3 regions of the Streptomyces sp. NPDC048696 genome follow, and region 1 is predicted to be linked to each of the others. Evidence: riboswitches for the same ligand, from Rfam matches in the RefSeq annotation. Region 1 holds a riboswitch; each other region holds the start of a gene.
What was found. Region 1 has a riboswitch for thiamine pyrophosphate ahead of thiC (phosphomethylpyrimidine synthase ThiC). Riboswitches for the same ligand answer to the same signal wherever they lie in the genome.
Positions count from the first base shown of each region.

Region 2: it holds a riboswitch for thiamine pyrophosphate, as region 1 does, so the genes downstream of both, thiO (glycine oxidase ThiO) here and thiC (phosphomethylpyrimidine synthase ThiC) in region 1, are expected to answer to the same signal.
Region 3: it holds a riboswitch for thiamine pyrophosphate, as region 1 does, so the genes downstream of both, ACGFRG_RS17940 (thiamine ABC transporter substrate binding subunit) here and thiC (phosphomethylpyrimidine synthase ThiC) in region 1, are expected to answer to the same signal.

Region 1 is NZ_JBICVJ010000003.1:466,197-475,821, reverse strand. Features, by position in the region: gene hisC (histidinol-phosphate transaminase) at 14-1,093, opposite strand; gene ACGFRG_RS08440 (LacI family DNA-binding transcriptional regulator) at 1,499-2,677, shown strand; gene ACGFRG_RS08435 (metallophosphoesterase) at 2,853-4,022, shown strand; gene ACGFRG_RS08430 (hypothetical protein) at 4,193-5,038, shown strand; gene thiC (phosphomethylpyrimidine synthase ThiC) at 5,107-6,885, opposite strand; TPP riboswitch at 6,878-7,012, opposite strand; gene ACGFRG_RS08420 (YibE/F family protein) at 7,084-8,433, shown strand; gene ACGFRG_RS08415 (SsgA family sporulation/cell division regulator) at 8,465-8,902, opposite strand; gene ACGFRG_RS08410 (IclR family transcriptional regulator) at 9,002-9,625, opposite strand, start outside.
Region 2 is NZ_JBICVJ010000004.1:243,652-253,276, reverse strand. Features, by position in the region: gene ACGFRG_RS10325 (DUF4126 domain-containing protein) at 1-556, shown strand, start outside; gene ACGFRG_RS10320 (NAD(P)/FAD-dependent oxidoreductase) at 610-2,124, shown strand; gene ACGFRG_RS10315 (hypothetical protein) at 2,189-3,058, opposite strand; gene metF (methylenetetrahydrofolate reductase [NAD(P)H]) at 3,128-4,045, opposite strand; gene thiE (thiamine phosphate synthase) at 4,142-4,798, opposite strand; gene ACGFRG_RS10300 (Rv2175c family DNA-binding protein) at 4,872-5,237, opposite strand; gene ACGFRG_RS10295 (NAD(P)/FAD-dependent oxidoreductase) at 5,281-6,501, opposite strand; TPP riboswitch at 6,640-6,753, shown strand; gene thiO (glycine oxidase ThiO) at 6,751-7,932, shown strand; gene thiS (sulfur carrier protein ThiS) at 7,929-8,144, shown strand; gene ACGFRG_RS10280 (thiazole synthase) at 8,148-8,942, shown strand; gene pknB (Stk1 family PASTA domain-containing Ser/Thr kinase) at 9,286-9,625, shown strand, end outside.
Region 3 is NZ_JBICVJ010000007.1:368,338-377,962, forward strand. Features, by position in the region: gene frr (ribosome recycling factor) at 1-287, shown strand, start outside; gene ACGFRG_RS17930 (phosphatidate cytidylyltransferase) at 287-1,408, shown strand; gene rlmN (23S rRNA (adenine(2503)-C(2))-methyltransferase RlmN) at 1,574-2,689, shown strand; TPP riboswitch at 2,709-2,818, shown strand; gene ACGFRG_RS17940 (thiamine ABC transporter substrate binding subunit) at 2,902-3,999, shown strand; gene ACGFRG_RS17945 (iron ABC transporter permease) at 4,053-5,663, shown strand; gene ACGFRG_RS17950 (ABC transporter ATP-binding protein) at 5,663-6,676, shown strand; gene ACGFRG_RS17955 (hypothetical protein) at 6,826-7,743, opposite strand; gene ACGFRG_RS17960 (hypothetical protein) at 7,931-9,082, opposite strand; gene ACGFRG_RS17965 (ABC transporter ATP-binding protein) at 9,064-9,625, opposite strand, start outside.

The DNA of each region.
Region 1 (9,625 bases):
TCCAGCGAAGCGCTCAGTTCGCCTTGCGGAAGCCCTCGGCGACCTTCAGGAAGAGGTCGTTGGCCTCGGTCTCGCCGATCGTGACGCGTACGCCCTCGCCCGCGAACGGCCGGACCACCACACCGGCCGCCTCGCACGCCGCGGCGAAGTCGACCGTACGCTCGCCCAGGCGCAGCCAGACGAAGTTCGCCTGCGTCTCGGGCACGGTCCAGCCCTGGCCGACCAGGCCCTCGTACACCCGGGCGCGCTCGCCCACCAACGCGCCGACACGGCCGAGCAGTTCGTCCTCGGCCCGCAGCGACGCGACCGCCGCGTCCTGGGCGAGCTGGCTCACGCCGAACGGGACGGCGGTCTTGCGCAGCGCCGCCGCCACCGGCTCGTGGGCGACGGCGAAGCCGACCCGCAGCCCGGCGAGCCCGTACGCCTTGGAGAAGGTGCGCAGCACCGCCACATTCGGGCGGTCCCGGTAGATCTCGATCCCGTCCGGCACATCGGCGTCGCGGATGAACTCCCGGTACGCCTCGTCCAGGACCACCAGCACGTCCGACGGCACGCGGTCGAGGAATCGTTCCAGCTCGGCCCGGCGGACCACCGTGCCGGTCGGGTTGTTGGGGTTGCAGACGAAGATCAGCCGGGTCTTGTCGGTGATCGCGTCGGCCATCGCGTCGAGGTCGTGCACCTCGCCGGAGGTCAGCGGCACCCGGACGGAGGTGGCGCCACTGATCTGGGTGATGATCGGGTACGCCTCGAAGGAACGCCAGGCGTAGATGACCTCGTCGCCGGGGCCCGATGTGGACTGGAGCAGGGACTGGGCGACACCGACCGACCCCGTGCCGGTGGCGAGGTGGGAGACCGGCACGCCGAACCGGTCGGCCAGCTCGTTCATCAGTCCGGTGCACGCCATGTCGGGGTAGCGGTTGAAGCTCCCGGCGGCGGCGATCGCGCTCTCCATCACACCCGGCAGCGGCGGGTACGGGTTCTCGTTGGAGGACAGCTTGTACGCGACCGGGCCACCGGCGGCCGCGGGCTTGCCGGGCTTGTAGGTGGGGATGCCGTCCAGCTCGGCGCGCAGCTTGGGGCTCGTCTCGCTCACCGCAGGGTCCTCCTCGACCATTTCCGTCCATCCGAATACTGCTCACCTTATGAGGATTCGGCGCCCCTGCGAAGAGCCATGGGCATCCGTCCGGCACAGCCCCCGCACCTGCGCGGATGGGGCGACCCACCGGCGCACGCGGAGGGGGAGCGCTCCCCGCCAGGCCGCGCGCCGGTGGCTCGCGCCGTGGCGCGCATCCCTCGTGCAGGTGAGTTGAGACCTCTTCGAAACTTCGGGCATTCGGCAGCCGCCCGCCAATCGACAACCCTCACCACAACGCGATGGCCACCAATTCCCTTGCAAACCAAGGGCATTAACGATTTACGATCATGCAGAAACGTACCTGTCAACGCGTGCATATGCACCCGAGCCAACTGTCTCGCCTCGCCCTACTATCGGCTCGCCATGACAGCAGCAGGGAAGCACCAGGTGAGCCGGTCGACCGGTCGCCGGCTGGGGCGGGCGGGCATTCGGGACGTGGCCGCCGCCGCCGGTGTCTCCATCACGACCGTCTCCGACGCGCTCAACGGCAAGGGCCGGCTCCCCGACGCCACCCGCCGCCACGTCCGCGAGGTCGCAGACCGGCTGGGCTACCGCCCATCCGCAGCGGCCCGCACGCTCCGTACCGGGAAGTCCGGCTTGATCGGACTCACCGTGACGACGTACGGGGATGAACCTTTCACCTTCACCGAGTTCGCCTATTTCGCCGAGATGGCGAGGGCCGCGACGTCCGCGGCCCTCGCCCGGGGCTACGCCCTAGTCATCCTGCCCGCCACCTCACGCCGCAGCCCCGCGGACGTCTGGTCGAACGTCGCGCTCGACGGCACCGTCGTGATCGACCCCTCCGACCAGGACCCCGTCGTCACCGAGCTCGTCCGCCAAGGACTGCCGGTGGTCTCCGACGGCCGCCCGGCGGGTTCGCTGCCGGTGACCGCCTGGGTCGACAACGACCACGAGGCCGCCGTACTGGAACTGCTCGACCATCTCGCCGCCGCCGGCGCCCGCCGGATCGGTCTGCTCACCGGCACCACCACCGACACCTATACCCGGCTCTCCACCGAGGCGTACCTCAGCTGGTGCGAGCGGGTCGGGCAGGACCCCGTCTACGAGTCCTATCCCGCCCACGACCCGTGCGCGGGCGCCGTCGCGGCCGACCGGCTGCTCGCCCGCCCCGACCGCCCCGACGCCGTGTACGGCCTGTTCGACCCCAACGGCACCGATCTGCTCGCCGCCGCCCGGCGGTACGGGCTGCGCGTGCCCGAGGACCTGCTGCTCGTCTGCTGCAGCGAATCCACCGTGTACGCGACGACCGAGCCGCCCATCACCACCCTCTCGCTCAAACCCCGCCGTATCGGCACCGCCGTGGTCCAACTGCTCATCGACGCCATCGAAGGCATCGACCACGGTCACCCGATCGAGCAGGTGATACCGACCGAACTCATCATCCGTACGTCGTCGCAGCGCCGTCCGCCGCGTACGACCGTCAGCCCGCCGCGCTCACCCGTGGCGGAGCCCCGAAGGGGCCATGGCCAGGACCCGAACGTGCCGGACAGGAGCACAGACACCGATGCGGACAAGGACTAGACCAACACATTGGGGACATAACAACCGGTGAACTCCGGCCGCGCCCCGATTCACCACCCCTGGTGCGTCACACAGCACGAGCCGCATTCCTATGATGGGCGCACGACACCACGGATCCCTGCCCGACCAGGGGGGTCCCCCGGTGTACGGCGGCGCGACGGTGGTGGAGGGGTCGATGACTCAGGGGGCCGGTCAGGGACCCGTGCGGACGGAGACGTTGCGTGATTTCCGGGTGCCTCCGTACGCGCAGAATCCTGCGCATCCGGCGCAGGCTCCCGCGCCGCCCCCGCCTGTCGACATCCACTCGCCCGACGGCTTCCACCCGCCGGTGGAGGCGCACCCCGTCGTGGCCACGCACCCGGCCGAGGCGTACCCCGCGGACATCCACCCGGGGAACGCCTTCGGGGACGACGAGCCGCCGGAGGGGTACACCCCGACCGCACGCGACCTCCCGGTGATCAACCGGGGGGACACCGTGCAGGTGCGGGTGGAGACGGACCCGGCCCCGGCACCCGTCGCCGACGGTCTCGGGCCGCTCTTCGTCGTGGGCGACGTCCACGGCTACCTCGACGAACTCCTGGCCGCCCTGCGCGAGCAGGGGCTGATCGACATCGACGGGAACTGGGCCGCGGGCAACGCCCGCCTCTGGTTCCTCGGCGACTTCACCGACCGCGGCCCCGACGGCATCGGCGTCATCGACCTGGTGATGCGGCTGTCCGCCGAGGCCGCGGCCGCCGGTGGCTACTGCAAGGCCCTCATGGGCAACCACGAGCTGCTGCTGATCGGCGCCAAGCGGTTCGGCGACACCCCGGTCAACTCCGGCGCGGGCACCGCCACCTTCCAGGCCGCCTGGCTGCTCAACGGCGGCCAGAAGGCCGACATGGACCGCCTCCAGGACGTCCACCTCCAGTGGATGTCCCGCCTCGACGCGATCGAGCAGGAGGACGGGCATCTGCTGATGCACTCCGACACCACCGCTTATCTGGAGTACGGCGACTCCATCGAGGCCGTGAACGACACCGTCCACGCGCTGCTCACCCGCAACGACGCCGACGAGTGCTGGGATCTGTTCCGGAAATTCACCAAGCGCTTCGCGTTCCGGGACGAGTCCGGCCCCCAGGCCGCCCGCGAACTGCTCTCGGCGTACGGCGGACAGCGCGTGGTCCATGGCCACAGCCCGATCCCGTATCTGCTGGGCGAGGTGGGCACCGAGGACGGCGAGGACGACTCGCGTCCGGTCGTGGAGGGTCCGCACGTGTACGCGGACGGCTTGGCCATCGCGATGGACGGTGGGGTGACCATGGCCGGAAAACTGCTGGTCGTGCAGTTGCCTCTGCATGACTGACGCGTAATCGGGAAAGCGTGGGCTCGGGCGGTAGCAAGGTGATTTCGGAAACACCCTGTCACCCCGTGCCGTAACCGCTCTACCATCGGCTTATCCGTAGCAGGCTCTCCTCCGTTTCCGCCCAATTGCCCGTTCGTCAGGCGGGCTTCGCGGCTACGGAGCATCGGGGGATGCACATGAACAGCGCTCCGCACCTGCTGACCGAGGACCGCCCGGAGTTCGAGCGGATCCTCGACGACGCACTGCGCACCGCGCCCGACCGGCCGGAGCTGGCCGGCGTAGGAGTACGGCTCAACACCGAGCAGCTGCGCACCATGGTGCTCAACGCCGGTGCCCTCGTCTCGGCGGCCGCGGCGGCCGAGTACGACCACTACGTCAGGGTGCGCGAGGAGATGCGCGCGCCTTCCACCACCGCGCTCGCGTCCGACCGCGGCTCGGTTCTCGCACCGCCGGTGGTCGACAGCCCGGACTCCACCTCGGGCGCGGGCATCGGCGCGGTCGTCGCGGTGCTGGCACCGGTCCTCGCGGGGACCGCCGCCGCCATCTTCCTGCTGGTGGGCTACATCCTGAAGATGCTCAACCCGGAGCCGGCCTTCGCCGACACTATGCTCACCGCGGGCTGGTTCTTCGGTGCGCTGACCGCTGCCGCGATACTCGCCGCCGCGATCGGCCTGCTGCTCACCGCGCTGCGCAACGGCGCGACCCAGGTCGTCGCCGAACCCGAGGAGGGCGAGGAGGGCGACGAGCGGGCGCAGGAGGTCTCCAGAGCCCGCGAGGCATGGCGCCATGCCCTGACGGAGCGGGGTATCTACCCGTTCCTGCGGGAGGCACTGGCCGATCCGAGCACCGACCCGGGTGCGCCGGCCCGGCGCCCGGCACGCCGGATCCCGACGCTCGGCTACGACCGGCCCGACTTCGACAGCCCCGGCGACCCGTCCTCGGACACCCGCCCGAGCTTCACCAGCCCGGACTTCACCAGTCCCGACTTCGGGGGCCCCGAGCACCAGCCGGAGTGAGAGACATCGCGGCCGCCTGTTTCACGTGAAACATGCGTACGTTTCACGTGAAACAGGCGGTCCGTAGGTCACTCCGCGATCGGCAGATAGACCCGGTTGCCGGACGCGGCGAACTCCTTGGACTTCTCCGCCATCCCGGCCTCGATGTCATCGGTCGCCAGATCGCCGCCGTGCTCGCGCCGGATGTCCTGCGAGATCTTCATCGAGCAGAACTTCGGACCGCACATCGAGCAGAAGTGGGCGGTCTTCGCGGGCTCGGCGGGCAGCGTCTCGTCGTGGAACTCCCTGGCGGTGTCCGGGTCGAGGGCCAGGTTGAACTGGTCCTCCCAGCGGAACTCGAAGCGGGCGTCCGACAGCGCGTCGTCCCACTCCTGCGCGCCCGGGTGCCCCTTGGCGAGGTCGGCCGCGTGCGCCGCGATCTTGTACGTGATGACGCCGGTCTTCACGTCGTCGCGGTTGGGCAGCCCCAGGTGCTCCTTGGGCGTGACGTAGCAGAGCATCGCGGTGCCCCACCAGGCGATCATCGCCGCGCCGATACCGGAAGTGATGTGGTCGTACGCCGGGGCAACGTCCGTGGTCAGCGGCCCGAGCGTGTAGAACGGGGCCTCCTCGCAGATCTCCTGCTGGAGGTCGATGTTCTCCTTGATCTTGTGCATCGGGACATGTCCCGGGCCCTCGATCATCGTCTGCACGTTGTGGCGCTTGGCGATGGTGTTGAGCTCGCCGAGCGTGCGCAGCTCCGCGAACTGCGCCTCGTCGTTGGCGTCCGCGATGGAGCCGGGGCGCAGGCCGTCACCGAGGGAGTACGTCACGTCGTACGACGCGAGGATCTCGCAGAGCTCCTCGAAGTTCTCGTACAGGAACGACTCCTTGTGGTGCGCCAGACACCACGCCGCCATGATCGAACCGCCGCGCGAGACGATGCCCGTCTTGCGGCGGGCGGTCAGCGGCACGTACCGCAGCAGCACACCGGCGTGGACGGTCATGTAGTCGACGCCCTGCTCGGCCTGCTCGATGACCGTGTCCTTGTAGACCTCCCAGGTCAGCTCCTCGGCCCTGCCGTCGACCTTCTCCAGGGCCTGGTAGAGCGGCACCGTGCCGATCGGGACGGGGGAGTTGCGCAGCACCCACTCGCGGGTGGTGTGGATGTTGCGGCCGGTGGAGAGGTCCATGACCGTGTCCGCGCCCCAGCGGGTCGCCCAGGTCATCTTGTCGACCTCCTCCTCGATGGAGGAGGTGACGGCGGAGTTGCCGATGTTGGCGTTGACCTTCACCAGGAACCGCTTGCCGATGATCATCGGCTCGATCTCCGGGTGGTTGACGTTCGCGGGCAGCACCGCGCGCCCGGCCGCGATCTCCTCGCGGACGACCTCGGGCGAGACGTTCTCGCGGATCGCCACGTACTCCATCTCCGGGGTGATCTCGCCCCGGCGGGCGTACGCGAGCTGGGTGACCGCCTGGCCGCCCCGGCCCCGGCGCGGCTGGCGCGGGCGGCCCGGGAAGACCGCGTCGAGGTTCTTCAGGCCCCCGCGCGGCGAGGTGTGCTTGATGCCGTCGTCCTCGGGGCGGACCGGCCGCCCCGCGTACTCCTCGGTGTCACCGCGCGCGATGATCCAGTTCTCCCGGAGCGGGGCGAGACCGCGGCGGACGTCCGTCTCGACGTTCGGGTCGGTGTACGGCCCGGACGTGTCGTACAGCGTGACGTCCTTGCCGTTGGTGAGGTGCACCTGGCGGACCGGCACCCGGAGGTCGGGGCGCGAGCCCTCGACGTATCCCTTGTGCCAGCCGATGGACTTCCCGGCCTCGTTCTGGTTCGAGGCAGGCGTGCGTGCGTCCTGATTGGTCATGAGACCTACTCCCTACGCCGGCATTACCCGGTAACAGGTTCAGCGGTCGGCGCAGCCGTTTCCGTACCGTTCGTACGGATTTCAGCGCCCTCTCAGCCCGGTGCTCCGAGCTCCCGCGTGTGCAAAGGTGTCACCACGCTAGCGTCATATCGAGCGCGCTGAACAGAGGGGACCCCCTGTTCTTGCGATGATCGGGCGGTGACGTCAACAGAGCACCCACCGGAAGACGCCCACGGACATCCGCACGGACAGAGCCATGGGCACTCGCACAGCCATGGCCCGGCGGCCCCTGTCTCGAAGCACCTCCGCAAGGTGATCGCCGCTGTGCTGATCCCGTTCTCGGTGGCGGTCGTGGTCGGTCTGGCCGTCCTGTGGCCCGGCGGCACCCCGTCGCACCAGCGCACCGGAGTCGGATTCGACCGCCAGACCCAGCAGGCGAAGGTCGTCGGCATTCAGAAGGTCGACTGCAAGACGGTCAACGCCGGTCAGACTCCGTCCAACGGCGACACGTCGACCGCCGAGGGCCAGGAGGCCAAGCGCGCCCAGCAGGGCCAGTGCGCGAAGGCCAAGATCGAGGTCACGACCGGCAAGGAGAAGGGGCGCACCTTCACCGAGATCATCCAGCCCGACGCGCCGCGCCAACTCCACCAGGGAGAGGACGTGATCGTCGCCTACGCCCCCGACGCGCCCCACGATCTCCAGTACTCGGTGACCGATGTGAACCGCCGGTTCCCGATGGCGCTGCTCGCGGGGATCTTCGCCGTCGCCGTCGTGGTCGTCGGCCGACTGCGCGGGGTGATGGCGCTGATCGCGCTGGTCGTCTCGTTCGCGGTGCTGACGCTGTTCATCCTCCCGGCGATCCTGCAGGGCGCGAATCCGCTGCTGGTGGCGGTGGTCGGGGCGAGCGCCATCATGCTGATCGCGCTCTATATGTGCCATGGTCTCTCGGCCCGTACCTCGGTCGCCGTCCTCGGCACCCTGGTCTCGCTGGTCCTGATCGGACTGCTCGGCTCGATCTTCATCGGCTGGGCCTCGCTGACCGGCAACACCGACGACAACACCGGGCTCATCCACGGCCTCTACCCGCACATCGACATGTCCGGCCTGCTCCTCGCCGGGGTGATCATCGGTTCGCTCGGTGTGCTCGACGATGTGACGGTCACCCAGACCTCGGCGGTGTGGGAGCTGCACGACGCGAACCCGACGATGGGGCCGCGCGGCCTGTACCGGGCGGGCATCCGGATCGGCCGCGACCACATCGCGTCCGTGGTGAACACCCTGGTCCTGGCGTACGCGGGCGCGGCGCTGCCGCTGCTGCTGCTCTTCTCGATCGCGCAGAGCAGCGTGGGGACGGTGGCCAACAGCGAGCTCGTCGCCGAGGAGATCGTGCGCACGCTCGTGGGCTCGATCGGTCTGGTGGCCTCGGTCCCGGTGACCACCGTGCTGGCCGCCCTCGTCGTCTCGGCGGACCGCCCGGCGGCCTCGGCCGGCAAGTCCGTGCGCGGTGGCCCGGTGCGCGGCGGGAGCGGGCGCCGCCGCAAGAAGTAGCGCAAGAGGAGGCGGGGCGAGAAGCGTGCCCTCAGCCCGCGTTCTGCTCCTCGGCCAGGATCCGGCCCAGCGCCTCGTCGAGATTCCCGTCGAAGTCGCCGAGCGCGCGCTCCTGCCCGAGCGGCACCAGCTTGTCGGTACGGTCGAGGAAGGCCACCAGGGGCGCCGCGCCGGCCCGGAACAGCGCCCGCTCGCCGCCGACCTGGAGCCGGATGTGGACGTCGGAGAGCTCCTCGGGGCGGGTCGGCGCGATGTGCACATCCCCGTCGCCACTCGGCGCGTTGATGCCGTCCAGCAGCAGCTCCCGCCCGAATGCCCAGGTCACGGGCGCGTCGCCGGGCAGATGGAACGTCATCCGGATCGCGTACGGATCGACCGCGCGATAGGTGAGCTCCACCGGGATCCTGAACGCGAGCTCCTCGGAGACGAGGAACTTCATCATGACCTCTGCCTCGACCGACTCACGCATCATGTACCCCGCTGTATCCGAATATGGCCAGGAATGATCCCCCTGGCCCTCTTGACGTAATCGTGCTGTAAGGGCTAGCAGATCACAAGGAGTGATATTTCAGATACTGATAGGGAACGCGAGGGAGCCGAGCAGTCTCCCCACCTCGCCGCGCAGTTGCTCGATCGCCGGGAGAAGGCGTTCTTGCTGGTCAAGGGGGAGGGAGATGGCCATGGTGGCGGCGCCGGAACCTGCCGTGATCGGGATCGCCGCGCACACCGTGCCCAGCGCGTACTCCTGCCGTTCGACCACCGGGCGCATACGCTCCGTAGCCGCGAGGCGGTCCAGCAGGGCCCGGCGGTCCCGTACGGAGTAGGGGGTGATGGCGTGGACCGGATGCCGGTCCAGATGGTCCTCGCGGGCCTTCTCGTCGAGCTGGCTCAGCAGACACTGCCCGATCGCGTGCGCATGGCCCGTCTCGCGGAAGTCGGCCCACTCCTCGACGGCGGGCGCCGACGGCGTGTCGGCCACCCCGGCGATCTCGATCTCGCCGTCGCGGTAGACGGCGAAGTAGACGGGGACGCCGATGGCGTCGCGCCACTCCGCGAGCGACCGGCTGATCTTGCTGCGACGATTCTGCAGAGCTCCGCCGTCCGCCAGCCGCTCGGCCGCCTCGCCGAACACGAACACCCCGTTCTCCCGGCGCAGATAACCCTCATGGGTGAGCGTGCGCAGCAGGTGGTA
Region 2 (9,625 bases), on a different contig from region 1:
GGTCCTGCTGCTCGGCGTCTTCGGCGCGACCGGCGTCACCGACCAGGTGCCCGACGCGCTCCAGCGCCCCGACGTCCTGATCGTCGCCGGCGTGCTCTTCCTCTGCGAGGCCGTCGCCGACAAGATCCCGTACGTCGACTCGGTCTGGGATTCCGTCCACACGGTGATCCGGCCCATCGCGGGGGCCGTGGTGGGCGCGCTGCTCGCCGGGCAGAGCGGGTCGCTGCCCGACATCGCGGCGGGCGCGATCGGCGGCTCCAGCGCGCTGCTGAGCCATGTGGTGAAGGCCGGGACGCGGATGGCGGTGAACACCTCGCCCGAGCCGTTCAGCAACATCGCGCTCAGCACGGCCGAGGACCTGGGCGTCGCCGCGCTCATAAGTTTCGCGATCTTCCACCCGCTGGCGGCCGCGATCATCGCGGGCGCCCTGCTCCTGCTCGGCCTGGTGACACTGGTCGTCCTGTGGCGCCAGATCCGCCGCTTCCGGCGCCGCCGCGCCCAGCGCCGCGAGGAGAAGCGCCTGGCCGCGGCTGGTGCGACGGGCCCTGAGCGATAGCTCGCCGCGCCCGCCGGAGCCCGTTGTCAGTGGCGGCGGATAAAGTCCCCGACATGGCAAGGATTGCGGTGATCGGCGCCGGGATGGGCGCCATGGCGGCTGCCGCCCGGCTGGCCGTGGCGGGCAACCGGGTGACGGTGTACGAGCGCACGTCGACGTACGGCGGCGCGCTGGGGCGGTACGAGCGGGACGGGTTCACCTTCGACACCGGCCCAGGTCTGCTGCGCCTGCCCGCGGTCTACCGGGATCTGTTCCTCAAGACCGGCAAGGAGCCGCTGGAGGACCGCGTCGAGCTCGCGCCGACCGACCCCGCCTCCCGCCATCTCTTCGCCGACGGCACGGCGCTCTCGCTGCCCAACGCCTCGCGCGCGGGCGTGGTCTCGGCCCTCGACGCGGCGCTCGGCGCGGGCGCGGGCGAGAAGTGGGGCGACTTCCTGGGCCGGGCGCGGGACGCCTGGGACCGCTCGCGCCGGCCGCTCCTGGAGGAGCCGCTGTGGCCCGACTGGCAGGTCCTGGCCCGCGACCCGTATCCGGCGCCCAAGCAGCGCCGCCTGCTGCGCTCCGCGCGCCAGGCCACCACGCTGGCCGAGGTCGGCGCCTGGGAGCTGGGCGACCCCCGGCTCGCCGCGCTGCTGAGCGGCTACGCGCTGGCGGAGGGCCTGGACCCGCGCACCGCCCCGGCGAGCGCGGCCCTGCTGCCGTATCTGGAGCAGACGTTCGGGAGCTGGTACGTGCGCGGCGGCATGCGGGAGCTGGCGCGCGCGGTGTACGAGCGGTGCCTGGCCCGGCGGGTCACGTTCGTCTTCGACGCCGAGGTCACCGGCATCCACGAGAAGGACGGCCGCGCGGCGGGCGTGGAGCTCGCCGATGGCACCGTGCAGGAGGCCGACTCGGTGGTCCTCGCCGCCCAGCCCCGCCCCGGCAACGGTCCGCTGCGGGAGCGGGAGCCCTGGCAGGACGGTGATGTGCGGCCGCGCGGGACGCCGGCCCCCGGCCGGTTCACGGTGCTGCTCGCCCTGCGCGGCGAGCGCCCGGCGGACACGGTGCACCGTACGGTGATCCACTCCCCCGACACGGCGGCGGAGGCGGCGTCGGTCTTCACCACCCGCCACCCGGCGATACGGCCGACGGTGACGGTGCTGCGCCCCGACGACCCCACGACCCGCCCGGACGCCGCCCATGAGGCCGTCACGCTGACCGCGACGGTGGCCCCGCACGGCCCGGTCGACTGGACCGACGCGGAGCTGCGCGAGCGCTACGCGGACACGCTGACGGAGATCGCCGAGGCGGCGGTGCCGGGGCTGCGGGAGCGGACCCTGTGGCGGGTGGTGCGCACGCCCGCCGAGACGGCGGCCGAGACGGGCGCCGAGGGCGGCTCGGTCCCGGCGCCCTCGCTCGCCGGAGCGCGGGCCCACCATCTGCACCCGGGCAACAGGACCCGGCTGCCCGGGCTCTACCTCGCGGGCGGCTGGGCCCATCCGGGCGGCGGGCTCGCGCACGCCGGGATGTCCGGGTCGCTGGTGAGCGGACTGATCGTGGAGGGCGACGACTTCCGCGGCTCGCAGTGAACCTGTGCGGCCGAGGTGAGCGGGGGCCGCGGCGCCGAGGCCGCGGCCGCCGCGCCACCGTCACTCAATAGTGGTACGGCTGCTGCTCGTTGGTGTAGCCGGTGCCGTTGCCGTACGCGCCGCCCGGCGGGTACGGCGGGGGCTGCTCCTCGCCGTACTGCTGCGGCTCGCTGTCGCGCTGCTGCGGCACCCAGACGCCTCCGGGCGGCGTGTCCATGCCGTACTGCTGGGTGTAGGGGTCGCCGTAGGGCTGCTGGGGCGCGGCATAGACGTCATAGGCACCGGAGCCGTACGCCTGGGTGGTGCTGCCGATGTACGGGTCGGAGTACGCGGCGTACTGCTGCTGTCCGCTCTCCGTGCCGTAGCCGTACTGGCCTGCGTACGGGTCGGCGTACTGCTGCTGTCCGGCGTCGTAGCCGCCGTACGGCTGCTGGGAGTTGGCGTACGCCGTCTCGGTGTAGATGCCGTACTGGCCGGTCTCGTCGGGCAGCGGCTGCGGCTCGTAGACGGAACCCGCCTGCGTGGCCGTGGCCGGGTCGGCGGCGTCGGCCGGGTGCTGGGAGGTGGCGTCGAAGTCGGTGGCCGGGCCCTCGGACTCGTCGCGCATGTCCGAGACCTGGAGCACCGGGTCCTGGAGCGGGGCCGCCCTGCCCGCGCGGCGCCGACGACTGGCGCCGGGCCTGCCGCCGACCGCCCACCCGGTCGAGAAGCCCCGGCGGAACGAGAGCGTGACGTAGGTCTGGCCGACCGCGAAGGCGATGGCGCCCACGATGATCACGAACACGGACGGGAGGAGCACGCCGAGGACCACGCCCATGAACCCCGCGAAGGCCAGCAGCCGCCAGCGCAGCCGCGCCTTGTACTGCAGGAGCACCTCGCCGAGCAGCCAGAGCGCGACGACGCCGAACGCGATGTAGAGGACCGCCCAGCCCATGTACGCCCCTCTTCCCGACGGCCGCCGCCCCCTGTCGGGACGGTCGGCCGGTACACCTGATGCGACAGATCAGGGTTGCTGGTGCAGCCCCAGATTCTCGTAGATTTCGAGCGTCGCCGTGGAGTTGTTGAGGGTAATGAAATGCAACCCGGGTACGCCATCGGCGAGCAGCCGCGCGCAGAACTCCGTGGCGAACTCGATGCCAATGGAGCGTACAGCGGCCGCGTCGTCCTTGACCGCGAGGATCCGCTCTTTCAGCTCGGGCGGGAATTCGGCGTTGCTGAGCTGCGGCAGCCGCTCCAGCTGCTTCACGCTGGTCACGGGCATGACCTCGGGGATGATCGGGGTCGTGCAGCCCGCCGAGGCGACCTTGTCGCGCAGCCGCAGATAGCTCTCGGGGCGGAAGAACATCTGGGTGATCGCGTAGTCGGCGCCCGCACGGCACTTGTCGACGAAGTGCCGGACGTCGGTGTCCCATTCGCTGGAGCGCGGGTGCATCTCGGGGAAGGCCGCGACGCCGACGCAGAAGTCGCCGGACTCCTTGATCAGCCGAACGAGGTCGGCCGCGTAGGTGACGCCGTCCGGGTGCCGGACCCAGTCGCCCATCGGGTCGCCGGGTGGGTCGCCCCGGACCGCGAGGATGTTGCGGATGTCGGCGTCCGCGTACTGCCCGATCATGTTGCGCAGCTCGGCGACGGAGTGGCCGACGGCCGTGAGGTGCGCGACCGGGGTCAGCGTCGAGTCGGCCGCGATCTGCTCGGTGGCTTTGACCGTGCCCGAGCGGGTGGAGCCGCCCGCACCGTAGGTGACGGAGACGAAGCTCGGGGCGACCGCCTCGACCCGGCGCAGCGCGTTCCAGAGGTTCCGCTCGCCCTTCTCGGTCTTGGGCGCCCAGAACTCGAACGAATACGTCGTCTCACCGGTCGCGAGCATCTCGCGCACGGTGCGCGCGCGATGAGTCCTGGTGGAAGCTGTGCCAAGGGCCATACTCGCAGGTTAGCCAGGCCCTGCCGGTCGCCCAACAAGGGGAAGGTAATTTGTCCGCGTTGTCGGACTCTTGTCCACCCCTCGGACAAATGACCTTTACCGAGCCACCGCGCGTTCACGTATGCGCTTCGCCAGGTTCGCCGTCGCCGCCGCGGGGTCGTCCGCCTCGGTGATCGCGCGGACGACCACGATCCGGTCCGCGCCCGCGTCCAGCACCTCGTCGAGGTTGCTCGCGTCGATGCCGCCGATGGCGAACCAGGGCCGCGTGGTGCCGAGCGAGGCCGTGTAGCGCACCAGGTCGAGGCCCGGGGCGTGGCGGCCCGGCTTGGTCGGGGTCGGCCAGCAGGGGCCGGTGCAGAAGTAGTCCACGCCCGGCTCGACGGCGGCCGCGAAGGCCTCCGCGTCGGCGTGGGTGGAGCGCCCGATCAGGACCTCGTCGCCGAGGATCGCGCGGGCCGCCGGGACCGGCAGATCGCCCTGGCCCAGGTGCAGCACGTCCGCGCCGACGGCGTGCGCCACGTCCGCCCGGTCGTTCACCGAGAGCAGCTTGCCGTGCCGTCGGCAGGCGTCGGCGAAGACGGCCAGGTGCTCCAGCTCCTCGGCGGCCTCCATGCCCTTGTCCCGCAGCTGGACGATGTCCACGCCCGAGGAGAGCACGGCGTCCAGGAACGCGGGCAGGTCGCCCTGGCGCCTGCGCGCGTCCGTGCAGAGGTAGAGCCGGGCGTCGGCGAGCCGCTCACGGGCCGTGGGCATGAAGGTCCCCCGTTGGGTCCGGTGCGGTACGGACCGGGCGATCCGGTCCGTACCCACCTGTCGAACGATCAGGTCAGACGGCGAGCGCCTGGGCGCGGCGCTTCACCTCCGTGCCGCGATTCTCGCTCAGGGCCTGCGCGGGGGTGCCGGGCAGGGTCGGGTCGGGGGTGAAGAGCCATTCCAGCATCTCTTCGTCGGAGTAGCCGTCGTCCCGCAGGAGCGTCAGGGTCCCGGCCAGGCCCTTGACGACCTTGTCGCCGTCGATGAAGGCGGCGGGCACCTGCAGCGTCCGCCTCTCACCGCGGCGCACGGCGATGAGCTGGCCCTCCTTGACCAGCTGCCGCACGCGCGTCACCTCGACATCGAGCATCTCCGCGATGTCGGGGAGGTGGAGCCAGGCGGGGACGAGTGCATCGGTTTTTGCGTCAATCTCGGTCACGGGACAAGCCTGCCATCTGCCACTGACAGCCGGTAGCCGGAGCTCAGCCAGCTGCCGCCTTGAGAGGGACGGACGGGTCGGCGGCGCGGGCCGGATCCAGTGCCGCACCTGCCTCGATGAGCTTGCGGCCCTGCGCCAGATCGCGCGGTCGGCCGACGGCCAGGAGGGCGACGAGCACCCCGTCCCGCAGCCAGCACACGGTCCACGCGGCGCCCGACGGGTCGCCCCGCCACAGCAGCCGGTCGGCGCCGCGGTGGTGGCCGACGTACTGCACGAACCGCCCGAACTGCTCCGACCAGAAGTACGGCACCGGGTCGTACGGCCGCACCGCCTCGCCGACGATGTCCGCGGCGACCGTGCGCGGCCCCTGCAGGGCGTTGTCCCAGTGGTGGATGAGCAGCCGCTCTCCGTACCTTCCCGAAGGGAAGGAGGCGCAGTCGCCGACCGCGTACACATCGGGCAGCGAGGTGCGCAGCCGGTCGTCGGCCGTGATGGCGCCTTCGCGGCCGCGCTCGATGCCGGTGCCCTCCAGCCAGTCGGTGGTGGGCCGGGCGCCGATGCCGACGACGACCGCGTCGGCCGCCAGGCGCCGCCCGTCCGCGAGCAGGACAGCGCCGGGTTCGAGGGCCGCCACGCGCGCGCGGGTGAGCAGTTCGGCGCCGCTCTCCGCGTACCAGGCCGCCATCGGCTCGGTGACCTCGGCGGGCAGCGCGCCCGCGAGCGGCCGCTCGGCCGCCTCGACGACGGTGACCGCGCAGCCCGCCTCGCGCGCGGCCGTGGCGAACTCGGCGCCGATCCAGCCCGCCCCCACCACCACGATCCGCCGCTGGTCGCTCAGGACCGCGCGCAGCCGTCCGGCGTCGTCCAGGGTGCGCAGCAGATGCACGTCGGGCAGCTCCGAAATACCCGGCAGGGTGATGGGTTCCGCGCCGGAGGCGATCACCAGGACGTCGTACGGGACGGGACCGGACGCGGTGTCGATCTCGTGCTCACGCGCGCGTACGCCGGTGACGCTCTCGCCCAGACGGAGCGCCACGCCGAGCCCGTCGAAGTCCACCTCGAAGGCCGAGCCCTCCGCCTTGCCGAGCAGCACCGCCTTGGAGAGCGGGGGCCGGTCGTACGGCTGGTGGGGCTCGGCCCCGATGAGGGTGATCCGGCCCGGAAAGCCCTGTTCACGCAGGGCCACCGCCGTCTGGACGCCGGCCATGCCCGCGCCGACGACGACCACGTGCCGCTGTTCCGCATGCGTCTGCTGTTCGCTCACCTGATCACCATAAACATCTGACGAAGCGTCAGGTACCCCGGCTCGGACGCTCCCTACTGCCGACGGGGCGCTGGGGTTAGTCTGGCCGACGTACCGCCGTCGTCCAGGGGCCCTGCCCCGAGGGCCCCGGCGGGACGAAAACCATCTCGCGGGAGCCCGGACGCACCGGGCTGAGAGGGAGGCTGAGGCGGCCTCCGACCGTACGAACCTGATCCGGGTCATGCCGGCGAAGGGAGGGGCTGGACGCCCATGCATTCATCCGAGAACGGGTCGGACGTGCTCGTCGTCGGAGGCGGCATCATCGGCCTCGTGACGGCCTGGCGGGCCGCGCAGCGCGGGCTGCGCACCGCGCTCGCCGACCCCGAACCGGGCGGCGGGGCCGCCCAGGTGGCCGCGGGCATGCTCGCCGCCGTCACCGAACTGCACTACGGCGAGGAGACACTGCTCGGCCTCAACCTGGCCTCCGCACACCGCTATCCGGACTTCGTGGCGGAGCTGGAGCAGGCGAGCGGCCAGGAGACCGGCTATCGCGCCTGCGGCACGCTCGCGGTGGCCCTGGACGCCGACGACCGCGCCCATCTGCGCGAACTGCACGCGCTCCAGCAGCGCTCCGGGCTCGACTCGCAGTGGCTGACCGGGCGCGAGTGCCGACGGCTCGAACCGATGCTGGCACCCGGCGTACGCGGCGGCCTGCGCGTCGACGGCGACCACCAGATCGACCCGCGCCGGCTCGCCGGAGCGCTGGTCGTGGCGTGCGAGCGGGCCGGGGTCCGGTTCCACCGCGCGTGGGCCGAACGGCTCTCGGTGGTACGGGAGCGGGCCACCGGCGCCGTCCTGACCGACGGGAGGGCGCTCACCGCGGACCAGGTGGTGCTCGCGGGCGGCAGCCTCAGCGGGCGCCTCGCGGGCGTCCCGGCCGAGCTGCTGCCGCCGGTGCGGCCGGTCAAGGGCCAGGTGCTGCGGCTCACCGTGCCGCCCGCGTACGCGCCGTTCCTGTCCCGCACGGTCCGCGCGGTGGTCCGGGGCAGCCATGTCTATCTGGTGCCGCGCGCCGACGGCGAGCTCGTGGTGGGCGCCACCAGCGAAGAGCTGGGCTGGGACACCACGGTCACCGCCGGCGGGGTCTACGAGCTGCTGCGCGACGCGCACGAGCTGGTGCCCGGCATCACCGAGCTGCCGCTGACCGAGACCCGCGCCGGGCTGCGCCCGGGCTCGCCCGACAACGCGCCGCTGCTCGGCCCGACCGCGCTGCCCGGCCTGCACCTGGCCACCGGCCACTACCGCAACGGGGTGCTGCTCACCCCCGTCACCGGCGACGCGCTCGCGCACGCGCTGACCACCGGTGAACTGCCGGACGAGGCCCGACCCTTCACCCCCCGCCGTTTCACCTCCGCCCCGGCGGAGTCCGCACCGCAGGAGCTGACCGTATGACCGTCTCCGTGCTGACCGTCTCCGTGAACGGCGAGGTACGCGACCTCGCCGCGGGCACCACCCTCGACGCGCTCGTCGCCACCCTGACCCCCGCCCCCGCCGGGGTCGCCGCCGCCGTCAACGAGAGCGTGGTGCCGCGCGGCGAGTGGGCCGCCACCACGCTCGGCGACGGCGACCGCGTCGAGGTCCTGACCGCCGTACAGGGAGGCTGAGCCATGGCCGACGACCTGTTCACGCTCGGCGGTACGACCTTCTCCTCGCGCCTGATCATGGGCACCGGCGGGGCGCCCAGCCTGGACGTCCTGGAGCGCTCCCTGGCCGCCTCCGGCACCGAGCTGACGACGGTGGCGATGCGCCGCCTGGACCCGACGGTGCAGGGTTCGGTCCTGTCCGTCCTGGAGAAGCTGAACATCGCCGTCCTGCCGAACACGGCGGGCTGCTTCACGGCCGGGGAGGCCGTGCTCACCGCCCGCCTCGCGCGCGAGGCGCTCGGCACGGACTGGATCAAGCTGGAGGTGGTCGCCGACGAGCGCACCCTCCTGCCCGACCCGATCGAGCTCCTGGACGCGGCGGAAGTGCTGGTCGACGACGGTTTCACGGTGCTGCCGTACACCAACGACGACCCGGTGCTGGCGCGGAAGCTCCAGGACGTGGGGTGCGCGGCGATCATGCCGCTCGGCTCGCCCATCGGCTCCGGGCTCGGCATCCGCAACCCGCACAACTTCGAGCTGATCGTGGACCGCGCGACGGTCCCGGTCATCCTGGACGCGGGCGCGGGCACGGCGTCCGATGTGTCGCTGGCGATGGAGCTGGGGTGCGCGGCGGTGATGCTCGCGTCGGCCGTCACGCGCGCGCAGGAGCCGGTGCTGATGGCGGAGGCGATGCGGTACGCGGTGGAGGCGGGCCGTCTGGCCCACCGGGCGGGCCGCATCCCCCGCCGCCACTTCGCCGAGGCGTCGTCGCCGACGGAAGGCCGTGCGGTCCTGGACCCGGAGCGCCCGGCGTTCTGAGCGGCGCGCTCCGGCTCCGCCGGGAGTTTTGCGACTGCCGGCCGGTGCGGGCTGGTCGCTCCCCCAAGTTCTCGACTCCGCTCGAACAGGGGGGACCCCCATCGCGGCGGAGCCGCACAATGACACAGTCCCGCGCCCCTCGGAGGGCCTGCGGGTCGCCTTTGTCTGCGGGCCGTGCTGGGTTGCTCGCGCAGTTCCCCGCGCCCCGGGATGGGCCCTTCGGGCCCCCTAGGGGCGCGGCCAGCCCCGCCAAAAGCCCCTCGCGTCACAGCTCCGCTGCAGTCCCGCCCCGAAAACACCCAGGGCGGCAGCCCTGTCCGTGGCCGCTCGTAGACTCTCCTGCGTGGATACGACCCTTCAGGACCCCCTCGTCGGGCAGGTGCTCGACGGCCGCTACCGAGTCGAGGCGCGCATCGCCGTCGGCGGTATGGCCACGGTCTACCGGGCCGTCGACACCCGGCTCGACCGGGTTCTCGCCCTCAAGGTGATGCACCCCGCGCTCGCCGCCGACGGCTCCTTCGTCGAGCGGTTCATCCGCGAGGCCAAGTCCGTGGCCCGGCTCGCGCACCCCAATGTGGTGGGCGTCTTCGACCAGGGCACGGCCGGCGGATACGTGTATCTGGCGATGGAGTACGTGGCGGGCTGCACCCTGCGGGACGTGCTGCGCGAGCGCGGCGCCCTGC
Region 3 (9,625 bases), on a different contig from region 1:
CGAGCAACGACGGCAGCATCATCCGGGTGAACTTCCCGGAGCTGACCGAGGAGCGCCGCCGCGACTACATCAAGGTCGCGCGCACCAAGGCCGAGGACTCCAAGGTCTCGATCCGCTCCGTGCGCCGCAAGGCCAAGGACGCCCTCGACAAGCTCGTCAAGGACAAGGAGTCCGGCGAGGACGAGGTCCGCCGTGCGGAGAAGGAGCTCGACGACACCACCGCGAAGTACGTCGCGCAGGTGGACGAGCTCCTCAAGCACAAGGAAGCCGAGCTGCTAGAGGTCTGATGAACGACTCTTCCTGGGGGGCTCCGCCGACCCCTGAGCACTGGGGGCCGTCCGACCAGGGGCCTTCCCGGGAGGTGGCTTCGGCGGGTCCTGCCTACGATGCGTATGACGCCCCGTCCCGGACGCAGCCCATGCCCATCGTGCCCGACGCGGGGCCGGCCGCCGAAGGCCGCGAAGCACGTGACCGGGGGACCGCTCGGCTGAGCGGGCCCCTGTTCCGCGAAGAGACGCCGCAGGAGCCCATGCCCAGCTCGGTACCACCTTCGACTCCGCAGCAGCCGCAGCGGCCCGCGCAGCCGGAGAAGAAGCGGGCCGGACGTGATCTGCGGGCCGCGATAGGGGTCGGCGTCGGGCTCGGCGCGGTCATCCTGGCCTCGCTGTTCGTGGTCAAGGCAGTCTTCGTCGGTGTGATCGCGCTGGCGGTCGTCGTCGGGCTGTGGGAGCTCACCTCCCGGCTCGACGAGCGCAAGGGCATCAAGGCCCCGCTGGTGCCGCTCGCGGTCGGCGGTGCGGCGATGGTCGTCGCCGGTTACGCGCGCGGTGCCGAGGGCGCCTGGGTCGCGATGGCGCTGACCGCGCTCGCGGTGCTGGTGTGGCGGATGACGGAGAAGCCCGAGGGCTATCTCAAGGACGTCACGGCGGGCGTCTTCGCGGCGTTCTACGTGCCGTTCCTGGCCACGTTCGTCGCGATGATGCTGACCGCCGACGACGGGCCGTGGCGGGTGTTCGTCTTCCTGCTGCTGACCGTGGTCAGCGACACGGGCGCGTACGCGATCGGCTGGCGGTTCGGCAAGACCAAGCTGGCGCCGCGCATCAGCCCCGGCAAGACCCGCGAGGGCCTGGTCGGCGCGGTGACGTTCGCGATGGCGGCGGGCGCGCTGTGCATGCAGTTCCTCATCGACGACGGCCAGTGGTGGCAGGGCCTGCTCCTGGGTCTCGCGGTCGCGGCCAGCGCCACGCTCGGCGACCTCGGGGAGTCGATGATCAAGCGGGATCTCGGCATCAAGGACATGGGCACGCTGCTGCCCGGCCACGGCGGCATCATGGACCGCCTGGACTCCCTGCTGCCGACGGCACCGGTGGTGTGGCTGCTGCTGGTCGTCTTCGTCGGCGGCGGCTGAGCCGCCCCGGTACTCTGGAGGGGCGCGCCGTATGACGGCGCGCCCCTTTTCCGCCCCGCACACCGCGGGGGTGATCCTGTGAGGTCTCCCGGCTCCGGCAGCGTCCTGCCGCCCGCTGTGCATCAGCGGAGGTCGCCGACCTCGTCGTACTGAGGAGTACCGCTCATGGCCCCCCGCCCCGCTCCGGGAGAACTGACTTTCGTGGCCCCCCGCGGAGCGAAGCGGCCGCCGCGGCACCTCGCCGACCTCTCGCCCGCCGAGCGCAAGGAAGCCGTCGCCGCGATCGGCGAGAAGCCGTTCCGTGCCAAGCAGCTCTCGCAGCACTACTTCGCGCGGTACGCGCACGACCCGGCCCAGTGGACCGACATCCCGGCGGGCGCGCGCGCCAAGCTCCAGGAGGAGCTGCTGCCGGACCTGATGTCGGTGGTGCGGCACATCTCGTGCGACGACGACACCACCCGTAAGACGCTGTGGCGGCTGCACGACGGGACGCTGGTGGAGTCGGTGCTCATGCGCTACCCGGACCGGGTCACCATGTGCATCTCCTCGCAGGCGGGCTGCGGCATGAACTGCCCGTTCTGCGCGACCGGCCAGGCGGGCCTGGACCGCAACCTGTCGACCGCCGAGATCGTGCACCAGATCGTCGACGGCATGCGCGCCCTGCGCGACGGCGAGGTCCCCGGCGGACCGGCGCGCCTGTCGAACATCGTCTTCATGGGCATGGGCGAGCCGCTCGCCAACTACAAGCGGGTCGTCGGCGCCATCCGCCGCCTCACCGACCCGGAGCCCGACGGCCTGGGCCTGTCCCAGCGCGGCATCACCGTCTCCACCGTCGGCCTGGTCCCCGCGATGCTGCGCTTCGCCGACGAGGGCTTCAAGTGCCGCCTCGCCGTGTCGCTGCACGCCCCGGACGACGAGCTGCGCGACACGCTGGTGCCGGTCAACACCCGCTGGAAGGTCCGCGAGGTCCTGGACGCGGCCTGGGAGTACGCGGAGAAGTCGGGCCGCCGCATCTCCATCGAGTACGCGCTGATCCGCGACATCAACGACCAGGCCTGGCGGGGTGACCTGCTCGGCCGCCTCCTCAAGGGCAAGCGGGTGCACGTCAACCTGATCCCGCTGAACCCGACGCCCGGCTCCAAGTGGACCGCCTCGCGGCCCGAGGACGAGAAGGCGTTCGTCGAGGCGATCGCCGCCCACGGCGTGCCGGTGACCGTCCGCGACACCCGTGGCCAGGAGATCGACGGAGCGTGCGGCCAGCTCGCCGCGTCCGAGAGGTAGTCTGGGCTCGAAAATCTGCATATTCCGACAGGGGAGCGCCACAGCGCTGAGAGTGCGACACCGTCAGGTCGCAGACCCTCTGAACCTTGCCCAGGTCATTCTGGGTAGGAAGTTCGGTCATCACTCAAGCTGTTGCGCCCTGCCCACCGGCCGCCCGTCCGGGCCCGGTGGGCAGGGCCGCGTCTCTTCCTGGTCATGTCCAGGAGGAAGAAATGAGCAGTACCAAGAAGCTGGCGGCCGCCTCGCTCGCCGCCGCCCTCGGCGTCAGCACGCTCGCCGCGTGCGGCGGCAAGTCCGACAGCGGCTCGAAGTCCGACGGCGGGACCAGGTCCAAGACGGTGACGCTGGTCAGCCACGACTCGTTCGCCGCCTCCGACGCCGTGCTCAAGGAGTTCACGGCGCAGACCGGCTACACGGTCAAGGTCCTCAAGAGCGGCGACGCGGGCGCCGCCCTCAACCAGGAGATCCTCACCAAGGGCTCGCCGCGCGGCGACGTCTTCTTCGGCGTGGACAACACCCTGCTCTCGCGCGCCCTCGACCACGGGATCTTCACGCCGTACCAGGCCAAGGGCCTGGACCGGGTGGCCGCCGACGCCCAGCTCGACAAGGACAAGCACCGGGTCACGCCCATCGACACCGGTGAGATCTGCGTCAACTACGACAAGAAGTACTTCGCGGACAAGAAGCTGACCCCGCCGAGCTCCTTCGACGACCTGATCAAGCCCGAGTACAAGAACCTGCTGGTCACGGAGAACGTCGCCACCTCCTCGCCCGGCCTCGGCTTCCTCCTCGGCAGCGTCGCCAAGTACGGGGACGACGGCTGGCAGGACTACTGGAAGAAGCTGAAGGCCAACGGCGTCAAGGTCGACGACGGCTGGGAGCAGGCCTACAACCAGGACTTCTCCGGCTCGGCCGGCGGAAAGAAGGCCAAGGCGGAGCGGCCGCTGGTCGTCAGCTACGCCTCCAGCCCGCCCGCCGAGGTCGTGTTCGCCAAGCCGCAGCGCACCGAGGCCCCCACCGCCGTCGCCACCGGCACCTGCTTCCGCCAGACCGAGTTCGCGGGCCTGCTCAAGGGCGCCAAGAACGAGGCCGGCGGCAAGGCGCTCCTCGACTTCCTGATCACCAAGAAGTTCCAGGAGGACATGCCGCTGAACATGTTCGTGAACCCGGTGGTCAAGGACGCGGCGCTGCCCGAGGCCTTCACCAAGTTCGGCGCCGCCTCCACCGAGAAGCACGACGTGGCCCCCGACAAGATCTCCAAGAACCGTGAGCAGTGGGTCAAGACGTGGTCCTCGCTCGTGCTGAAGTAGTACGCGCCCCACGCGCGAAGAGGGCGCGGGCGAACGCGGTGCGGCTGGGTCTGATGGCCCTGCCGCTCGCGTTCTTCGCGCTCTTCTTCGCCTGGCCCGTCGCCGCCATCGTGGGGCGCGGGCTGCGGGTGGACGGCGTCTGGCAGTTCGGCCGGATCGGCGAGGTGGTCACCGAGCCGGACATCGGGCACGTCCTGTGGTTCACCACCTGGCAGGCGCTCGCCTCCACCGCCCTCACCCTGCTGATCGCGCTGCCCGCCGCCTATGTCTTCGCGCGCCTCGACTTCCCCGGGCGCCAGCTGCTGCGGGCGGTGGTGACCGTCCCCTTCGTGCTGCCGACCGTGGTCGTCGGCACCGCGTTCCTGGCGCTGCTCGGCCGGGGCGGACTGCTCGACGAGCTGTGGGGCGTGCGCCTGGACACGACGGTGTGGGCGATCCTGCTGGCGCACGTCTTCTTCAACTACGCCGTCGTCGTGCGCACGGTCGGCGGCCTGTGGGCGCAGCTCGACCCGCGTCAGGAGGAGGCCGCCCGTGTGCTCGGCGCCTCCCGCTTCGCCGCCTGGCGCCAGGTCACACTGCCCGCGCTCGCGCCCGCCGTGTCGGCGGCCGCCCTGATGGTCTTCCTCTTCACCTTCACCTCGTTCGGCGTCGTCCAGATCCTCGGCGGCCCGACCTTCTCGACCCTCGAAGTCGAGATCTACCGCCAGACCGCCGAACTGCTTGACCTGCCGACGGCGGCGGTGCTCACGCTCGTCCAGTTCGCGGCGGTCGGCGCGATCCTCGCCGTGCACGCGCGCACGGTGCGGCGCCGCGAGAGCACGCTGAAGCTGGTGGACCCGGCGCAGACGGCCCGGCGCCCGCGCGGCGCCGGACAGTGGACGCTGCTCGCCTCGGTCCTCGCGGTCATCGCCCTGCTGATCCTGCTGCCGCTCGGCGTCCTGGTCACCCGCTCCCTGGACACCCCCGACGGCTACGGCTTCGGCTACTACCGCTCCCTCCAGTCGGTGGGCAGCGGCGGCACCTTCCTGGTGCCGCCGCTCGAAGCCGTCTGGAACTCCGTGCAGTACGCGCTCGCCGCCACCGCCATCGCGGTCGTCGTCGGGGGCCTCGCGGCCGCGGCCCTGGCGCGGCGCGGCGGACGCCTGGTGCGCGGTTTCGACGCGCTGCTGATGCTGCCGCTCGGGGTGTCGGCGGTGACCGTCGGCTTCGGCTTCCTGATCACCCTGGACAAGCCGCCGCTCGATCTGCGCACCTCCTGGATCCTGGTGCCGCTGGCGCAGGCACTGGTCGGCGTGCCGTTCGTCGTACGGACCATGCTTCCCGTACTGCGGGCGGTGGACGGGCGGCTGCGCGAGGCGGCGGCCGTGCTCGGCGCCTCCCCGCTGCGCGCCTGGCGCGAGGTGGATCTGCCGCTGGTGCGGCGGGCGCTGCTGATCGCGGCGGGGTTCGCGTTCGCCGTCTCGCTCGGCGAGTTCGGCGCGACGGTCTTCATCGCGCGCCCCGACCGGCCGACCCTGCCGGTCGCGGTTGCGCGCCTGCTCGGCCGGGCCGGAGACCTCAACTACGGCCAGGCGATGGCCCTGAGCACGATTTTGATGGTGGTGTGCGCGGTGGCCCTGCTGGCCCTCGAACGCCTACGTACGGACCGGACCGGAGAGTTCTGATGCTGAAGCTGGACGGGGTGACGGTCCGGTTCGGCGAGCGGGCGGCGCTCGACGCGGTGGACCTGGAGGTCGCCGACCACGAGACGGTGTGCGTGCTCGGCCCCAGCGGCAGCGGCAAGTCGACGCTGCTGCGGGTCGTGGCCGGGCTCCAGCCGGTGGACGGCGGCCGGGTGCTGCTCGGGGGCGCCGACCAGAGCGGTGTGCCGGTGCACCGGCGGGGCGTGGGCCTGATGTTCCAGGACCACCAGCTGTTCCCGCAGCGGGACGTGGCCGCAAACGTGGCGTTCGGCCTGCGCATGCGCCGGGTCGGGCGCGCTGAACAGGCGCGGCGGGTCGCGGAGTTGCTGGACCTGGTCGGGCTGCCCGGGGCCGGGCGGCGGGCGGTGGCCGCGCTGTCGGGCGGCGAGCAGCAGCGGGTGGCGCTGGCGCGGGCACTGGCGCCCGAGCCGCGGCTGCTGATGCTGGACGAGCCGCTCGGCCAGCTGGACCGTACGCTGCGGGAACGTCTCGTCGTAGAACTCCGTTCCCTGTTCGGGCAGTTGGGTACGACCGTGCTCGCGGTCACGCACGACCAGGGCGAGGCGTTCGCGCTCGCCGACCGGGTCGTGGTGATGCGCGAGGGCCGTATCGCCCAGACCGGCACGCCGCTGGAGCTCTGGCGGCGGCCCGCGTCCGAATTCGTGGCGCGCTTCCTCGGCTTCGAGAACGTGGTGGCGGCGACGGTGTCGGGGCGGGTGGCGCGCACGGAATGGGGCGAGGTCCCGGTCCCCGTCGGCTCCCCGCAGGGCGAGGCCCGCCTCCTGGTCCGCCCGGCGGGCGTGCGGGTCGCCTCGGACGGGCTGCGGTGCGAGGTGCTGGCGCGTACGTTCCGGGGCAACCACGTGGCGATACGGCTGCGGCCGGAGGCCGGGGCGGTACTGGAGGCGGAGTGCCCGCTGCGGGAGGCGCCGGAGGTGGGGGACCGGGTGGGGGTGTCGTTCCTGGCGGACGAGGTGGTGGTGTTGCGGGGGTAGGTCCCGCCCCGCGGCAGGGGGTGGGCCCCGCCTCGCGAGGCCGGGTCGGGGCTGTGTCGGGGCAGGTCCCGCCTCGCGAGACCGTGTCGGGGCCTTGCCCGGGGCAGGTCCCGCCCCGGCGCCACCGCTTTGGGGCCGAGCCCCCGGTGCTATCCCACCCGTTCCGGCACCGGGACCGGTGCCGATGTGTCCGGCTCCGCCCCGTGCGCCCCCTCCGAGCCGAACCAGGCCACCGCCACCGCGCCCGCAACCGCCAGGACGAAGCCCAGGACGGCCATCCAGGCGAAGCCCGCGCGGGAGGCGTCGCCCAGCCACAGGACGCCTATCGCGCCCGGGAGAACCGTTTCGCCGACCACCAGTGCCGCCGTCGCGCCGTTGACCGAGCCGATCTGGAGGGCGACCGTGTGCAGATACATGCCGCCGCACCCGGCGATCAGGATCGCGTAGAGGGCCGGGTCGGCCAGGAGTTTGCCGAGGTCGAAGGGGTCGACGCCGTTCAGGACGCGTACGCCCACGCCCAGCGCGCCGAAGCCGAGCCCGGACAGCAGACCCGCCAGGATCGCGGCGCGCGCGCCGAGCAGGCGTACCGCCACCGCGCCGCCCGCCATCAGCACCACCGACACCACCAGCAGCCACCAGTGCGTGGCGAGGGGGGTATGACCGCTGCCCTCCGCGCCCGCCGCCGTCGCCAGGAGCACCAGCGCCGAGCACACCACGGCTATCGAGCCCCACTCGGCGCGGCTCAGCCTGATCCCGAGCAGCTTCACGCTCAGGACCGCCGTGATCACCAGGTTCGCGCTGATGACGGTCTGGGAGAGGAAGAGGGGGAGCAGGCGGGCCGCCAGGGCGCCGAGCGCGAAGCCCACGAAGTCCAAAGCCGTGCCCACCATGAACTCCCACGTCATCGCCGCCTTCGCGGTCGACGACAGGCTGGGGCCGCCGTGCTGGGTGCGGGCCGTCGCCGCCGCCTCGCGGCGCGCGGACTTGCGGGACCCGACGGCTTGCAGGACCGAGCCCGTGCCGTAACAGATCGAGGCCGCGATCGCGGTCAGTAGGCCGATCAGCACCAAAAGCTCCGTTCCAAGGGGTTACGTCCTGCTCACCAGGCAGACGTCACCCGTGCGCCGGACGTTGCCTTGAGATCGTCTTGGTGATCCAGGCGTTATACGGGCGCGATGGGACGCGGGTGCGTGCGGTTACGCGCCCAGCCGCGTCAGCGCGTCCGGCGCCTCGTCCGCAAGCCCGTAAGCGCCCTCACCCCGTCAGCGGCAGCGCCGCCAGTTCCGCGATTCCCCAGGTCAGGGGGGCGAACACGGTCAGGATCGCGGCCGCTCGCAGGGCCGCCGACGCGCGCAGTACCTTCGCCGGGGTGCCCAGGCGCAGCATCGCCGCCGTGGTCTCGCCGCGGGCGTGCTTGGACTCCAGGGCGGCGGTCAGCAGGGTCGCCACCGTGCAGCTGGTGACCAGGGCCGCGCCCAGGCCCGTCAGCGGGCCGAACGGATGCGGCCCGGCCTCGTCCCCGTACAGCACCGACGCGGCGATCATCGCGGACGCCACCGCGCACACCACGCCCAGCGGACGTCCGATCCGGCGGGCCTCCGCCATCAGGACGCGGCCCGCGAGCAGCCGCGCGGCTCCCGGGCGCGCGCACTGCAGCAGGCGGCCGCACAGATGGGTGAGGGCCGGGCCCGCCACCGCCAGGCCGAACGCCGTGAGGAGCCAGCCGACCAGTACCCCGGCCGGGCTGGAGTCGGGGTGGCCGGGCAGCGGGATGGCCGAGCTCGGGGTGCCACGGCCCGCCCAGCTCTCGACCGCGAGGCCCGCCGTGATCAGGGTGATCCCCCAGGGCAGGCCGAGCGGTACGGTGCTCGCGCGGCGCTCGTCCCGGCTCTTCGCGGTGCTCTCCTTGCGCGTGCGCAGCGCCAGACCGGCGGCCGCCGACGCGGTCACCGGCAGGATCGCGAGCAGGGTGAGGGCCGCGGCGGGCGGCAGCGGCCGGTCCGCTTCGAGCAGCCCGGCGGCTGCTCCGTCGAAGGGCAGCCCGGTGATGTCGCCGCGCAGATGGAGGTAGGCGCCGAGCGCCACGGTGGAGCCGAGCGTGCAGGACACGGCCGTCGACGCGGCCGCGATCGCGGCCAGTTTCCCGGGGCCGAGGCCGACCGCCGACAGGCCGGTGCGCGGGCGCGTACTGGGGTCCGTGCGGGCCACCGCGACGGCGAAGTACACGGTCGCGGCGAGCGGCACCGCGCACCACAGCAGCCGCAGCAGCGAACCACCAGGGTGGGCGACCGCGTAACCCAGGGTGCACAGGAACAGGAAGCCGACCCCCGCCGACGCCGCGGCCACCAGCAGACGGCGCAGCAGGACCAGCGGATGGCTGCCGCGGGCTAGACGGAGAGCGAGCACGCGGCGCGGCCCTCCGCGTCGGGGGCGCCGGTGACCCCGGCCGCGGTGACCCGGCGGCCGTCCAGGAGCCACACCGTGCGGTCGGCGAGCGCCGCGACGTCCGGGTCGTGGGTGGCCAGGACCGTGGTGATGGCGTGCGAGCGCGCGGCCGCCGTCAGGGTGCGCAGCACCTGGGCCCGGTCGGCGCGGTGCAGCGTCGCGGTCGGCTCGTCGGCGAACAGCACCGCCGGTGAGGTGACCAGCGCGCGGGCGATCGCCACGCGCTGGCGCTGCGCGGTGAGCAGGGCGTACGGGCGCTTACGGGCGCACGCCCCGATGTCGAGGCGTTCCAGCCACTCCAGCGCGGCCTTCTTCGCGGTGCGGTGCGAGATGCCGCGCAGCAGCAGCGGCAGGGCGGCGTTCTCCCACGCCTTGAGCTCCGGTACCAGCGCGGGTTCCGGGTCGATCCAGCCGAACCGGTCGCGGCGCAGCCGTTCGCGGGCGAGCGCGCCGAGGGTGTGGACGGGTGCGCTGTTGAACCACACCTCGCCCTCGGTGGGGACG